DNA from 2 places in the Silvibacterium dinghuense genome. Region 1 is predicted to be linked to the other one. Evidence: riboswitches for the same ligand, from Rfam matches in the RefSeq annotation. Region 1 holds a riboswitch; the other holds the start of a gene.
What was found. A riboswitch is a leader RNA that binds a small molecule or an ion and turns the genes downstream of it on or off. The one in region 1 is predicted to bind cobalamin.
Positions count from the first base shown of each region.

Region 1 (7,867 bases):
CGAGCTCCTTTAGCATCTGCTCCATCTGCTTCAGGCCTTTCGTATTGAGCGGCGGATCGGAATGTCCACAGAATCGTCCGGCCAGATCTGTCTCGGCGTGGCGGATAAAAAGCAGCGTCATCGCTAAATCCACACCCCACAGAGATACACCGCGATCTCGGTGAGCTGGTTGGTCGCTCCGAAGCAGTCACCCGTAATGCCGCCGATACGGTACCGATAATAAAGCGCGGTCACGAGCGTCATGACGAGACTCGCAAGCACCGGAGCCAGAGCATGAGAGCGTAACAACGCAATTGCCATCACGAGGCTGAGCACGCTGCCGATCACAAGGCTACCGGATGTCGTAAGCCGGGCAATGCGCGCCCCTTGCCCGTCCACCTGGTCTGCGCTGCTGTTTCGAGCCGGGGGAAGAATGAAGCTGAGCGGCAATGTCGTCCACCGGCTCAGCACCGGAGCTACCAGCAGATAGGCACTCACATGGGTCTGCGGCAGCGAAGCAATAAGAAGCACACGAGCCAGCACACTCAGCACCACCGCCACCGCACCATACGTGCCGATGCGGCTGTCGCGCATGATCGCCAACACCTTTTCGCGATCCCATCCGCCGCCGAAGCCATCGGCTGCGTCGGCAAGCCCGTCTTCATGCAGGCAACCAGTGATCGCGATCATGTACACGACCACAAGCAGTGCCACCACCAGCGCAGGCAGATGCGGTGTGAGCGCGCGATCAAGAGCTGCACTGCCCGATCCAATCAACAACCCCACCAGAGGAAAGAACTTCACGGCGCGCGCCAGCGAATCCTGCTCGTAGGGAGGCGTCGGCACCCTTAGCCGAGTAAGGAACTGCACGGCCGAGAGCAGATCGAACCATGTACGCCGAGGCTGCACGCGCCGCATCTGCGCCCGCGGATTCACGGGGTCGCTCCGCTGATCCCCGCCGAGGTAAACGTGGCCATCCGATGGTAGAGCGCAATCGCGGACTCAATGACCGGCATGGCAAGAACCGCTCCCGTTCCCTCGCCAAGACGCATACCCAGTGAGAGCACCGGAGCGAGGCCCAGATGTTCGAGGAGGATGCTGTGTCCTGGCTCCTCCGAACAGTGGCCTGCGATGAGATAGCCGAGAGCATCGGGAGCCATGCCGACAGCGACCGCGGCAGCAGCGGTCGAGATAAAGCCATCGAGCACCATGACCATGCGATGCTGCGCCGCAGCCAGCACCACGCCAGCCATGGCAGCGATTTCGAAGCCTCCCAGGCAGCGCAGGATTTCAAAAGACGAGACAGCTGCAGGCGCAGAGAAATGCTTCGCCACCGCTGCCTCTACCACGCGCACCTTATTCGCATACGTCGCCGGATTCGCGCCTGTACCGCGGCCTGTCGCACGTGAGGCGGTAGCGCCGGTTAGCGCACAGGTGATAGCGCTGGCCGCTGTCGTGTTGCCGATGCCCATCTCGCCGGTCGCGATGATAGAACAGCCAGCGGCCGCAGCCTCACTCGCCAGGCGATACCCCGTGTGCAGCGCGGCGAGCGCCTCTTCCCGGCTCATCGCCGGCGCATGCAGCATGTTGCGCGTGCCACGCTTCACCTTGTGGTGCAGCAGGCCGGGGATTTCACCGAAGTCCGTATCCACGCCTACATCCACTACGTGCAGCGCCACATCATGTTGCCGCGCAAGCACGTTGATGGCTGCGCCGCCGGAGAGAAAGTTGTGCACCATCTGCACCGTGACTTCGCGTGGATAGGCGCTCACGCCTGACTCCGCCACCCCATGATCGGCGGCAAAGACGTAGACTGCCTTACGAGCCGGCTCGCTCATGCGTTCTCTGCGGATGGCTGCGATCTGCGCGGCCATATCTTCGAGACGCCCCAGGCTTCCCAGTGGCTTGGTCAGCGTGTCGAGATGCTGACGCGCCCTGCTGCGCCACTCCTCACTCGGCCGTTCTATGCCGGACAGAAGCGCGCTTACTTCAGGCTCCATGAAGACCCTCCAAAGTTGAACTGAACACCCGACCGGAAGGTGAGCGGAAGCGCAGGATAACCGAATGCCTCAAAATAATGCTCGCTCAAAAGGTTCTGGATATTGGTGTACACATTCACCCGATGCGAAACCTGATAACCGCCGCCGAGCTCCAGCCGCTGATACGCGCCCAGCAGATTGCGATTCGGAAGCAGCAGGCTGGTACCGAAGTTCGCATCATAGAGGAAGTCGCTGTCGTCGCGGCGGCCGACCAGCGTGCCGCTCAGCGTGGCATAGAATTTCTTCTGCGTATAGTTGAGCGCGAAGTAGCCGGTATGCGGAGCGATGCGAAAGGGCCGCGCGCCGACCAGCGGAGAGTCGGCGCCGATGGGGACATTGCTGAAGCTCGACGCAGTGTTGTAACTGGGCGAGAGGTTATCGCTCGAGAACGAATGCTGCACCACGGCATCGGTGTAGGTATATCCGCCGCGAGTGAAGAGATGCGTACCCAGCTGATACTGTAGCTCGACCTCGGCGCCCTGCGCGCGATACGCAAGCGAGTTGATGTAGGCTCCGCCGTATTCGAAGGGCGGCAGATCGGCAGCCGGAATGCCCAGCTCGATGAGGCCGGCCTGCGGCACGTATTCCACTCCATTCGTAAATGCATTGTGGAAGTACGTGACACCCAGAAGCCCGCGTCCTTTGAAGATCTGCTGATCCACGCCAGCATCGTAGGTGCGCGAATCTTCCGCTCCAAGCGGCGTTACGTGATACTGCGAGATCAGCTGCGCGCCATCGGAGAGCGGCTCCAGCAACCCGTAAAGTGAGTTGGTCTGGTCATAGACACTCGGCTCCTTGATGCCCTTGCCGAAGCTCGCGTGCAGCTTGGTGCCGTTGAAGAAACTACGGTCCGAAGGACGCACGAGGTAGTACGCAAGCGACGCACGCGGAGTCGCCGCAAATCCGAAAAGGCCGTTGTCTTCAAGCCCTGTGCCCAGGTTCCAGAAGAGCCGGTTGCGGACATCGCCGGAGAGCTGCAGCGTGTAGCTGTAGTTATCGCGGCTGATCGTGCTCGGTGTCTCGCCGGTGTATCCCGCCGCGCCATACTCGTGCTCGTACTTAAATGCGCCGAGCGCCAGGAAGTGCGGCGTCACGCTGTAATCGCTCTGCGCGTAGACAAAGTCGCGGCTCGATGGCGACAGGTACTGCGAATAGGTATCGCTGTACTGAAAGATGGCCTGTCCATGCACAGAGTAGCCGTTGGCGCCGGTGATTGTGACCGGCGCGCCGAGCCAGTACCCGATCTCGGGATCGTAAATACCGGTCGCGCCAAAGTCGTTGTATTCGGAGTTCAGCCGCAGACCTCCGTAGCGAACCATGTTATGCCACTTATCCGTAGCCTGGTTATTCCAGGTCACGCCGTAATAGTTATCCTGCTCCTTCTGCTGCCCGTCGTCGGGGATGCCGTAGAGCGCAATGGCGTTCGGCTGACCACCGGAGACGATGACATGGCGTACGGTAAAGCGAAGATCGTTGGCCCGGTTCGGCGTCCATCCGAAGTTACCGGCATAGGTAGCATTGTGGAACTCGCTGTTCGGGATGTTGTTGTCGGTGTCGATGCGCGCAAAGGCCGAGTAGAGATCGAAATGCTTATATGCCATGCCCGCGGTCACGTTGTTGCGATAGGTGCGGAAGTTGCCCGCCTCGCCGGCATAGGTGATGTAGGGTAGCTCCGTCGATCCGCACGGCGTGGTAAGACTGACGACACCGGCCAGCGCATCGGAGCCATAGAGCGCACTGTTCGGTTCGCGCAGCACTTCGATCGACTGGATGCCCGTGCTCGCGAGGTTGGCAAACTCCACCGCTCCACCGATAGCATCGGCCGGGATGCCGTCGATCAGCACCTTGTTCGCATCCGATGCGCCGCCGCGGATGTACAGCGCAGTCGTGCCGCCCATCTCGCCGGTCTGCGTCATCTGCAGTCCTGGCACCAGGCGAAGCGGGTCCTGCACCTCGGCAGCATAGCGAAAGTCCTCGGACGGCATCACCGTCACCGAGGTTCCGGTCTGCGCTTCCGGCGTCGGAGCACCCGTCGAAGTAACCGTCACCTGCTGCGTGAGCGTGGGCGTGGCGAGCGTAACGTTCAGCTCGCCGTCTCCGGACGCGGAGAGATATACGCTCTGACTGCCGGCAGCCTGAAAGGATGGAGCAGCGGCGCGAATGCTATAACGCCCCGCAGCCGGGATTGCGAAATGGTACGCGCCGGTGCGGTCACTGCGCGTGCTGGCGATCACATGCTCATTCTCGACGAGACTCACCGCGGCATCGGCAACCGCCGCGCCCAGCGGATCGACCACCGTGCCATGAAGCTCACCGAACTTCTGCGCCTGCAGAGTGGGGAACCATGACGGAGACAGGAAAAGTGCGAGAAAGCCACAGGTAGACAATCGACGTACAAAAACAGACATGTTCCCCCTCGGGTTCGTGCTGCAGCCGGGCCGGTCTCCTGACTCGCGCGTCATCGAGCAAGTGCTGCCTTCCGGGAGCCAGGCTCCAGTGGCGTTAGAACTTCCTGCACTTCTCTCTGCGCTCACAGTTACGGGGTAGTGGCGGATTTGCACCGCGCTTCCCGACACCCTGCTGGTGATGATGTTCCGTGAATACACTCCCTGCATCGAAACGGACCGCGACAGTCCATTTCGATCACAGGAAAACGCTAAGGCGCGGAAGCCGCCATACCCTTCAATGTGAGCGGCAGCCCCGCCACCATGAGGACCACATGATCAGCGAGGGCCGCGACACGCTGGTTGATCTCGCCCAGCAGATCGCGATAGCGCCGCCCCAGCTCGAAGGCCGGAACTACTCCGCTGCCCACTTCATTCGATACAAGGATCACAGAGCAGGGCGCTGCCTTCAATGCAGCACAAAGATCAGCAACAGCCTTCGACAGCCCGTCGGGATCGCCGCTGAAGGTGTCGAGCAGCTTGCCCGCATATAAGGTGAGGCAGTCGATAACCAGCAGATCACAATCCTGCACCGATCCAATCGTCTCAGCCAGCCGCAGCGGCTCTTCGATTGTCTTCCAGTGCCCGGGCCGCTCGGCTCGATGGCGTTCGATCTTGCGCCGCATCTCTTCGTCATCCCGCCGCTCGGCGGTGGCGAGAAACGTTACACGGTCAGCATGCGAGGCGAGTTCGAGCGCATAACGGCTCTTGCCGCTGCGCACCCCGCCCAGGACGAGGGTTACGCGCGAAGGTGCAGGTGTGAACATGCTCGGCTTTCCGGCGCTCGCCAGGGCGAACGCACAAAGGCAAAGCGGGAAGGAACGAGAAATCCGCTGCCACGTGATCCGGAAGGTGATCCCGTGCTCATGCTCTTCAACTCTCCCATCGAAGTTGAATCAGCCCGGACTGGCATCTGGCCGGTCTCCTGACTCACGCCTCACTGAAATCGAGCGGCCTTCCCAGAACTTCAGTCCCAGTGGCGCAAAATGCCGATCTCTCCGCGTTCACAGTTACGGGGTAGTGGCGGATTCGCACCGCCTTCCCGAACACCAGATGTCTTGAAAGATACCGTCCGGCTGCCGGAAGGTCAACGCCTGCAGCCGATGCAGGGGAACGTCTTCCTCCGCATGCACAGGAACTCTGGATTTTGAGTGGAAAACTGCAGAAAAGGATTAAAAGCTGGCGGAGGGAGAGGGATTCGAACCCCCGTTACCCTTACGGGTAAAGCGGTTTTCAAGACCGCCTGTTTCAACCACTCACACATCCCTCCGCGACGGGCGCGGACACGCTGCACTTATTGTAATGCAGCGCGTCCGCTGGAGCCCGACTGGCCCAAAGCCTACTTTTGCACCTCGAACTGCGCATGAAGAGCGGCCCGGGAGTCGTCTCCGGCCCACACATCGTAGATCGAGGGATCGAAGGTCCAGCCATGCGTGGCCGCACTCCAGTAGGCGAGCTGATCGCGGTCAAGGGCGAAGTGGACGGTCTTCGTCTCTCCGGGTTTGAGGCTCACACGCTCGAAGCCCTTCAGCTCCCGCACCGGACGCGAAGCAAGCCCATAGCGCTGATGCGTATAGAGCTGCACCACCTCGTCCCCGGCCACAGCGCCTGTATTTGTCACATCGACAGATACATTTACGGTATCGGCCGGGGTAACGGCAGAGCGATCGAGCTTCAGGTTGGAGAAGGCGAACGTCGTGTAGCTGAGGCCGTAGCCGAAAGGATAGAGCGGCGTGCTCTCCTCATCCCAGTAGCGGATACCGCTGTCTTCGGGGTCCTGCGTGGTGTTGTGAGCGTAGGGCTGAGGCACCTGCCCTACATCGCGCGGCCAGGTGATGGGCAGCTTGCCACCCGGAACGGCATCGCCGAAGAGCAGGTCCGCAATGGCATTGCCGCCCTGCGTGCCCGGATACCAGGCCTCGAGAATCGCCGGCACGTGCGCGGAGGCCCAGCGCAGATCGAGCGGACGGCCATTGAGCATCACCAGAACGACGGGCTTACCAGCAGCCGCGACTGCTTCGAGCAACTGCTCTTCCTCGCCAGGCAGCGCCAGCGACTCGCGCGAAGCACGCTCACCGCTCATGTTCTGCGCCTCACCGAGCACCAGGACAACGATGTCCGACTCGCGGGCCGCGCGGACCGCGTTATCGAGATGCTGCTTTGCCTCGGAGGCCGGCCATTCTGGCTCCGGCTTGACACCGAAGAGGGCATCGAACATCGAAGGATACTTGCGGCGGATCTGAACGCCTTGCTCATAGAGAACATCCGCTCCGGGACCAAGCTTGTTCTTCAATCCTTCCAGAACCGTAACCGTCTCGGGCAGCTTCTCCTGAAAAGACCACGAGCCGAGCGTATCGAGCTTCGAGTCGGCGAGCGGACCGATCACGGCCACGCGGTGCAGGCTGCTCTGCTTCAGCGGCAGGAGCGAACCCTCGTTGCGCAGCAGCACCGCCGAGCGCTCGGCCGCGAGACGCGCCGCGGCACGATGCTCAGGGTCGGCAAGAATGCGCTCCGAGCGGGCTTCATCCACATACGGATGATCGAAGAGGCCCATGCGCAGCTTCATCTCGAGGATAGGCAGCACGGCCTCGTCGACCTGCCGTTCGGTGACAAGCCCCTGCTTCAGTGCTTCGGGCAGGCCCTTCGTGTAGGCATCATGGCCGAGGGCCATCTCCATGTTCACACCCGCGGTAACGGCACGCACTGCGGCATCCTGTTCGTCCTTTGCGAAGCCATGCGCGGCCAGGCTCTTGACCGCATCCGCATCGCTGACCACAAAACCCTGAAAGCCCCACGCATCGCGCAGCACATCATGCAGCAGCCAGCGATTGCCGGAGGCGGGCACATCGTTGAGATCCATGTAGGCGCTCATCAAGGTCCCGACACCGGCCTTCACCGCAGCGTGAAAGGGCTGCAGATAGATGTTCCAGAGCTGCGCATCCGAAATATAAGAGGCTTCGTAATCACGGCCTCCCTCGGCCGCACCATAGCCGGCAAAATGCTTGGCGGTGGCCAGCAGGTGATCGGACTCGCCGATCGCATCCCCCTGAAAACCGCGCACCTGCGCAGCAGCCATCGCCGAGCCGAGATATGGATCTTCCCCAGCACCCTCGACGATGCGTCCCCAGCGAGGATCGCGGGCGATATCGACCATTGGCGCAAAGGCCCAGTCGATACCCACGGAACGGGCCTCCTGGGCGGCGATCGATTGCACACGTGTGACCATCGCCGGGTCCCACGAGGCAGCCATCGCCAGCGGCACCGGAAAGATGGTGCGGAAGCCGTGGATGACATCGAAGCCGAAGATAAGCGGAATATGATGCGGGGACTGCTCGACGGCGATGTGCTGCAGGCGGTTGATCGTGGCAGGATCGGTAACGAAGAGCAGCGAGCCGACATCGCCTT
Region 1 covers NZ_SDMK01000001.1:1,870,788-1,878,654, forward strand. Annotated here, with positions in the region: gene ESZ00_RS07325 (histidine phosphatase family protein) at 1-121, opposite strand, end outside; gene cobS (adenosylcobinamide-GDP ribazoletransferase) at 124-915, opposite strand; gene cobT (nicotinate-nucleotide--dimethylbenzimidazole phosphoribosyltransferase) at 912-1,979, opposite strand; gene ESZ00_RS07340 (TonB-dependent receptor) at 1,964-4,426, opposite strand; cobalamin riboswitch at 4,438-4,613, opposite strand; gene cobU (bifunctional adenosylcobinamide kinase/adenosylcobinamide-phosphate guanylyltransferase) at 4,675-5,229, opposite strand; cobalamin riboswitch at 5,361-5,531, opposite strand; tRNA gene ESZ00_RS07350 (tRNA-Ser) at 5,643-5,732, opposite strand; gene bglX (beta-glucosidase BglX) at 5,802-7,867, opposite strand, start outside.

Region 2 (7,867 bases), 1.3 Mb from region 1:
GGCTGAACCAGGTGCTGACCAACCTGCTGAGCAACGCCATCAAGTTCTCATCCAGAAACTCCCGTGTACGCATTGTTGTTGGCTCGGCTTCCGAGGGACTGGCGCTCAGTGTTATCGACGAAGGGCGCGGCATTCCCGCAGATAAGCTGGAAAGCATCTTCGACCGCTTCCACCAGGTCGATGCATCGGATTCACGGCAGAAGGGAGGCACCGGTCTCGGTCTGGCCATCTGCCGCACCATCGTCGAACAACACGGCGGCCGCATCTGGGCAGAGCAAAACAGCGGAACAGGATCGACCTTCCGCATCGTGCTTCCTGCCGCGCTTGCCGACAGCGGACCTGCGCTCATGCATCCCGCACCCGCCTCTTCCGAGGCCGTTACGCTGCTGATCTGCGAGCCCGATGCGGAGGTTCGCCGCACCATTGCCGAGCCGCTGCGCCGTCACCGCTACCGCATCTACGAAGCGGAGAACAGGGAGCAGACGATGCAACTTGCCCATCGCTTCCCGCTCTCCGCCATCCTGCTCGGCCTCTCGCATCAGCCGCATAACGGCTTCGAAACCATGGAAGCCCTCAAGAGCGATGCTGAAACCGCCACCATCCCCATCGTGGTTCTCAGCCTGCTTTCCCTTACGGATAAACCCCTCGCGGCTCGCACTGCGGACTCCTGGCTGCAGCGCCCGGTCGAAGAGGCCTCGCTGCTCGCCGAATTAAGGAGAGTGCTCAAAAACACGCAGAACAGTACCTCCGTTCTTCTGGTGGAAGATGATGAAGACCTGGCGAAGGTGATGACGACCACCCTCGAGCGCGCCGGTTTCTCTATCCGGCATGCAGCCACGGTAGGCCGAGCCATCGCGCTCTGCGAACAGAGTGCACCGGACCTCATCATTCTCGACCTGGCGCTGCCTGATGGCCACGGCCTGGAGTTGGTGCGCTGGCTCCGTCTCCATCCCCTGATGCGCCGGCTGCCGCTGGTGGTATATTCTGCGCGAGAAGTACCCGCTGAAGAGCAGACAGAACTGCGCCTGGGACAAACAGAGTTTCTCACCAAGGCGAAAGTGCAACCACAGGAAGTGGAAGAGCTGGTGGTCGCCATGCTTCACGACTCCGGCCGCGATGCCATGACCATGGAGCTTCCCTTCTCGAATGAGACCGCCGAAACGGCGGAACAATAAAAGATCAGAGCAACGACCATGTCCAGGCGCATTCTCATCATCGATGACGACGACGATATCCGCGAGGTAGCCGGCCTCACGCTCGAGATGATCGGAGGCTGGACCGTGCTGACGGCCAACTCGGGAAGCAATGGCATTGAGCGCGCCCGCCAGGAAAAACCGGATGCCATCCTGCTCGACGTGATGATGCCCGGCATGGATGGACCGACAACATTCCAGGAGATGCAGAAGATTCCCGAGATCGCGCAGATCCCGGTTATTCTGCTCACCGCGAAGGTCCAGGGAGCGGATCAGAAGCGTTTCGCTTCGCTCGGCGTCGCGGCCATCCTGCTCAAGCCTTTCGATCCGATGACGCTCGTCCAGCAGATATCCGACGCGCTTGGGTGGAGCGCGGAATGAACACCGTGAGTCCGCGATGACGGACCCGACAGCGCAAGAAAAAATAGCACAGGCGCTGCGAGGGATCTGGATCAGCAGCCGCGCGACGCTCGAAGAGCGCATCTCCGTGCTGACGCAGGCCGGGCAGGCACTCGCCGCCGGCACTTTGGATGATTCCCTGCGCCAGCAGGCGGAATCCGCCGCGCACAAACTGGCCGGAGTGCTGGGCACTTTTGGCATGCCGCGCGGCAGCGCACTGGCATCGCAACTCGAGCAGGCTCTCGGCAACGAGAAGTCGAACGATAGGCACGCCGAAGTACAGCAGTGGCTCGTTGAATTGCGCGAAGAGATGGCCGCGCAGGACCGGCGCTGCGCCTGACCTTCTCCGAACGATGACACACAACCCTGTACACTGGTTTTGAGCAGGTCAGGGCTCTTTGCGAGCTCTGCGAAATGGGAAGCCGGTGTGAATCCGGCACTGTCCCGCAGCGGTATGGGGAACGAAACGTGGCACGGCGAAGAGCCAACGCACTGTCCTTTCACGGATGGGAAGCGGCCATGGAGTAGGCGGCCCTCAAGTCCGAACACCAGCCTGCCGCCACCACCACGGAGGCGCTGGTAGCTGACCGTGGGTGCGCTTGAGGTTTGCCGTTCTCGTGGACTGGACCGGCCGCCACTGCTCATGCCTGCGTCTTCGCGCAGGTAAAGCCTGCGCACGGGTGGTTCTTTCGCAACAGGAGAGAACCGACACATGCATTCTGCGACACCCTTATCTTCCGTTTCCGTCACCACCGCGAATCTGGGCTTTCCACGCATCGGCCGCCATCGCGAACTCAAGGCCGCACTGGAAAAATTCTGGACCGGCGCCATCGATGCAGAGCAGCTTCTCCAGACCGCAGGCTCACTGCGCCACGAGCACTGGCGCGTGCAACGCAAAGCCGGCATCGACGTCATTCCGACAAACGACTTCTCGCTTTACGACCAGGTACTTGATGCGCTGGTCCTGATTGGAGCAACGCCCGAGCGCTTCGGCAGCGGCGAAGTCACGCTCGAGCGCTATTTCGCGACGGCCCGCAACAGCTCCACGCAACCCGTGATGGAGATGACCAAGTGGTTTGACACGAACTATCACTACCTCGTACCCGAGTGGTCCGAAGGTCTCGCGTTTACGCCGAACACACGGCGGCTGCTCGCCGAAATAGCCGAAGCCCGCGCGCTGGGCATCGATCCCCGGCCCGTGCTGCTCGGCCCTGTCACGCTGCTTGCTCTCGGCAAGGGCGTCAACGGCTTCGATCCGCTGCAGCTGGTCGATCGCATCACCACTGTGTATCTCTCCATCCTCGATACACTCGCGGCCAACAATGTTTCCTGGGTCCAGATCGATGAGCCGCTGCTGATCACCGATCTCACTCCCACACTTGCCGAGGCTTATCGCAGCATCTACGCACGGTTGAGCAAGAGCCCGGTACGCCTGATGCTCACCACCTACTTCGGTGCGCTGGGCGATAATCTCCCCCTGGCCGTCAGCCTCGGCACCGCGGGGCTGCACATCGATCTGGTACGCGCACCCGAACAACTCCAGACGGTGCTCAACGCGCTGCATCCGGAACAGACACTCAGTCTCGGCTGCATCGACGGCCGCAACATCTGGCTCACCGATCTTTCGGCTGCTCGTTTGCAGATCGATGAGGCCGTCCGCGTCCTCGGCAAGGAGCGGGTCATCGCGGCACCGTCCTGCTCGCTGCTGCATGTGCCGCATGATCTGCGCGAGGAGACGGCTCTGCCGCCGCGCCTACTTCGCTGGCTGCGCTTTGCCGAGGAGAAGCTCCGCGACCTCTCCGCGCTGGCTCGCAACGAAACTTCGGTCCTCACGCAGAATCAAGCCGATCTTGCCGACCGCAAAGAAGCCGAGAGCACGACCAACGCCACGGTCCGCACTGCGCTCGCATCGCTTGGCGAGGCAGACTTCACGCGCCGTTCACCGTATCCTGCGCGAGCCGGAGCCCAGCGCAAACAACTGGGTCTGCCGCTCGTGCCCACCACGACCATCGGCTCCTTCCCGCAATCGGCCGAAGTGAGAAAGCATCGCGCCGCGTGGCGAAAGGGTATCGAGAGCACAGGTCAGTATGAGTCCTTCCTGCGCGAAGCCATTGCGGACTGCATTCGCGAGCAGGAGCGCATTGGTCTCGATGTGCTGGTACACGGCGAGTTCGAGCGCAATGACATGGTCGAGCACTTTGCCGAGTTCCTCGAAGGCTTCGCCTTCACCCGCAACGGCTGGGTGCAGAGCTACGGCTCGCGCTGCGTCAAACCGCCGGTGATCTACGGCGATGTCTCGCGCCCGCAACCCATGACAGTACGCTGGACCGAGTATGCGCGCTCACTCACCGAACGACCGATCAAGGGCATGCTCACCGGCCCCATCACCATCCTGCAGTGGTCGTTTGTCCGTGATGACATTCCCCGCAGCCAGACCACCTGGCAGATTGCGCTTGCCCTGCGCGAGGAGATTCTCGATCTCGAACGCGCCGGCATCCGCATCATCCAGGTGGACGAGCCTGCGCTGCGCGAGGGCCTGCCGCTGCGTCACGCCGACTGGGCAACGTATCTTGACTGGGCAGTGAAGGCCTTCCGCCTGGCCACCAGCGCGGTCGAAGACGCAACGCAGATCCATACGCACATGTGCTACTGCGAGTTCGAGGACATCCTACCCTCGATCGCCGCGCTCGATGCGGATGTGATCTCAATGGAAGCGGCGCGGTCGAAGATGGAGCTGCTGCAGGCCTTCCGCGAGCAGAGGTATCCGAACGAAATCGGCCCCGGCGTCTATGACATTCACTCCCCACGCGTGCCTTCGCGCGACGAGATGCGCTCGCTGCTCGAAAAGGCACTCGAGGTCATCGAGCCGGAAAAACTGTGGAGCAATCCTGACTGCGGCCTCAAAACCCGCGGCTGGAAAGAAGTATCGGCTGCACTCGAAGCGATGTGCGCAGCGACCAGAGACGTGCGCAAGCATCTCGCCGCAACGACAGACTGAAAACCATGGCGCGAAGGAGAACGTCTTCCTTCGCGCCATGTTCTCATGCCGTTTCTCTCTTCCTTTTGATACGTCCTCGCCAGCTTAGGCCCTATACTGAATGCATGGTTTCCGCGCCAACGCATCGCTGTTGTTGTCGTCCTTCAGCCTGTCGCTGATCGACTGACCCGGCGTCGTTCTCTTCGCGCACCCTTTTCCTCTTTATTTCCGGAGCTTCCGGGCTTTTCGTACGCGGGCCGCTTCTTTCCCCAGGCCGCAGCCTGTCTCAGGATTGTTCTTCAGGCTGATCCGCACGCGAAATGCCGGCGTTCCATCTCAGAAAGGATTTCCATCGTGCCTTCTCCGCAGAAGTTCTACGCATGGCCACTCGCCGGCATCCTCGCGCTTGCCGGAGCCACCGCTCTTGCCCAGTCACCGGCCACCAGCATCGACGGCACCTGGTCCGGAACGGCCCAGTACAACGGTCAGCAGGTTCCCCTGCGCTTCGAAGTCCACGGCAGCGGCACGCAGGTGCAAGCCGCGCTGCTCAACGGTAAGCAGCGTTCCGCATCTTCAAGCGGCAGCTACTCGGACGGTCATCTCGTACTACAGTTCGACTACTACGCGAACACCCTCGATGCCACCCTGCAGAGCGGAACGCTTACCGGCACCTTCTCCGGCCGCGGGCGCAGTATCGCTTTCACCGCGGAAAAAAATGCAAAGCCTGAGTCGCCATCGCCGGCCCCGGCCCCTATCGGCGGCGACTGGGAGGTCGAGGTCAAGAGCGCCAAGAGCGAGTCGGCGTGGACGCTCCACGTCAAGCAGTCAGGACCAAACGTGGAGGCCGTGATCCAGCGCATCGATGGCGATACCGGCAGCCTCTATGGCGTATGGCGCAACGGCCAGTATGAAATCAGCCACTTCACCGCCGCCGGCCCCTCCTATGCGGTATTGCGCCCACAGGCCGATGGCACGCTCCAGCTCACCGTTCCATCGCATGGTGGAGCCTCGCAGACCTGGACCGCGCGCCGTCCGCAGCAGGCGCGCGCTGCGGGGCTGGCCACCCCCGACGATCCGCTGCAGCACACCCGGCTTCACAACCCATCGCAACCGCTGACCTTCTCTGCGAAAGATCTCAACGGCAAGACCGTTTCCAGCACCGATCCTGCATTTAAAAGCAAGGTCGTGATCGTATCCATCGGCGGAAGCTGGTGCCCGAACTGCCACGACGAAGCGCCGCTGCTCGAATCGCTCTATCGCAAGTACCATGCACGCGGCCTGGATGTGGTCGAGCTTAGCTTCGAAGAAGAGAAGCAGCTTGCCAACCCGACGCGCCTGCGCGCCATGATCCAGCGCTATGGCCTCAGCTATCAGGTGCTGCTGGCCGGCACGCCTGACCAGCTCAACGAGAAGCTTCCCGGTGTCGATCATCTCGACAGCTGGCCGACAACCTTCTTCATCGGGCGTGACGGCCAGGTAAAAGCCATCCACACCGGCTTTTCCGGGCCTGCAACCGGTGAGGCACACCACGACCTGGAAAAAGAAACAGATGCGTTGGTGAAGAAGCTGCTTTCCTGAGGAAAACGCGCCGGAGAGCACCCGCTCCCGGCGCGTTCCTCATTCCGGATTCCATCCTGATCCGGAATGAATCCGGACCAGGGCCTCCCGCCGCCCAACCAATACTTGCATTGCAACCCGGGCGCCAATAGCCTGAAGGCATCTGTCTTTCCGGAAAGGCTTTTACCACACCCGCAACCGATGCTCACCCTGTATCAAAGGCTGCTCCTGGGATGCCTGCTGCTCGTCGCCCTTGTTACTGGCGTGAGCATGCTTGTGCGTGCCTCTTTTGTGACCATCGCCTCGCTGGACGCGGATGTTCACACCGCCGACCGGGCTCTGGCAGCCTTCTCTTCGGTTCGCGCTGCCCTGGCCCGTGAGGAGCTCTCTGCTGCACGCGCGGAGACTGATCCCGCACCGCAGCGCTACCAGGACCTGATCGCACAGATTCATAACACCGAGCAGGTCTTCACTGCCGCCATCCCCACCGTCGCCGCCTTCGATCCGCATGTCCCCCTCGAACGCCTCCACGCCGAGCACACGAATCTCACACACCGGGATCATGAAGGTATCCGCCACATCGCGCCGGAGCTCGAAAAACTCAGTGGCGAGGTTTTCATCGCTTTCGACGCCCTCCGCTCGCATCACGACGCCTTCGTCGGCGGTCTCGAGCATCGCCAGGATATGCTCCGCGCGCGGCTTATCAGCGCCTGCGGCGCCAGCATTGCCACCGCCCTGCTCATTACGGCCACCATGGTTGTGTTCATCATCACACCCATCCGGAAGACAGCAAAGGCCGCACGCCGCATCGGACAGGGCGACCTGCAGCACCGTATTGAATGGCGCCAGAAGGATGACCTGGGCATTATCGCCACCGAACTCAACAAATTCGCCGTGCGCCTCCGCGACCTGCGCGAAACCGAGTCCGGACGCCTGCAGATGGAACATCAGCTCTCCGATGCCGTCGTCCAGTCCATCTTCGAGCCGGTTATCGTCACTGACGCCAAAGGCCATGTTCTGAAGCTCAACCAGGCCTCCATGGAGCTGCTGGAGGGCGCACCCTCGGACCGCATGCTGCTGACGAACACTCCCGGCGGCGAAAAAATCCTTTCCGCCGTCCGCCGGGCTGTCACCATGCAGCGCGCTTCCACCACCGAAGGCGAAGCCGCCGTGCTACCCCTGCGCATTGGCCGCGCCCAGCGCAGCTATCGCCTGCGCACCACGCCCATGCGCGACAGCGAAGGCCGTCTGCTCGGCGCCGTTACGGTTCTCGAAGATATCACCGAGATGCAGGAGGTCGACCGCTTCAAGACGCGCTTCCTCACCGTCGCCTCGCAGAAGCTCCGCGACCCGCTGCACCGTCTCCGCATGTCGCTCTATGCTCTGGCCCAGGGATATGCCGGAGAGCTCCGCCCACTGCAGCGCGATCTCATCACCAGCGCTCAGGATGAATCCGAACAGCTCGAAGACCTGATGGCCGATCTGATCGAAGTCGGCGAGCTCGAAACCGGACGCCGCCAGATGAAGCTCGACCGCCTGCGCCCGGTTGACATCCTGCAGGAATCGGCAGCCCGGCATCGCGCCGAGGCGCGCCAGAAGAAAATCGACCTCGAAGTGCAGGCTTTTGCCGACCTTGCTTACGTCGAAGCCGATCGCCGCGCCATGCGTTCTATCCTCGATAACCTCGTCCTCAATGCGCTGCGCTATACCTCCGAAGGCGGCGTCATCCAGCTCTCGGCCA
Region 2 covers NZ_SDMK01000001.1:583,261-591,127, forward strand. Annotated here, with positions in the region: gene ESZ00_RS02195 (PAS domain S-box protein) at 1-1,175, shown strand, start outside; gene ESZ00_RS02200 (response regulator) at 1,194-1,574, shown strand; gene ESZ00_RS02205 (Hpt domain-containing protein) at 1,591-1,932, shown strand; cobalamin riboswitch at 1,961-2,163, shown strand; gene metE (5-methyltetrahydropteroyltriglutamate--homocysteine S-methyltransferase) at 2,305-4,590, shown strand; gene ESZ00_RS02215 (TlpA disulfide reductase family protein) at 4,924-6,147, shown strand; gene ESZ00_RS02220 (sensor histidine kinase) at 6,328-7,867, shown strand, end outside.
Region 2: linked by a shared signal. The riboswitch ahead of metE (5-methyltetrahydropteroyltriglutamate--homocysteine S-methyltransferase) and the one ahead of cobU (bifunctional adenosylcobinamide kinase/adenosylcobinamide-phosphate guanylyltransferase) in region 1 are both predicted to bind cobalamin.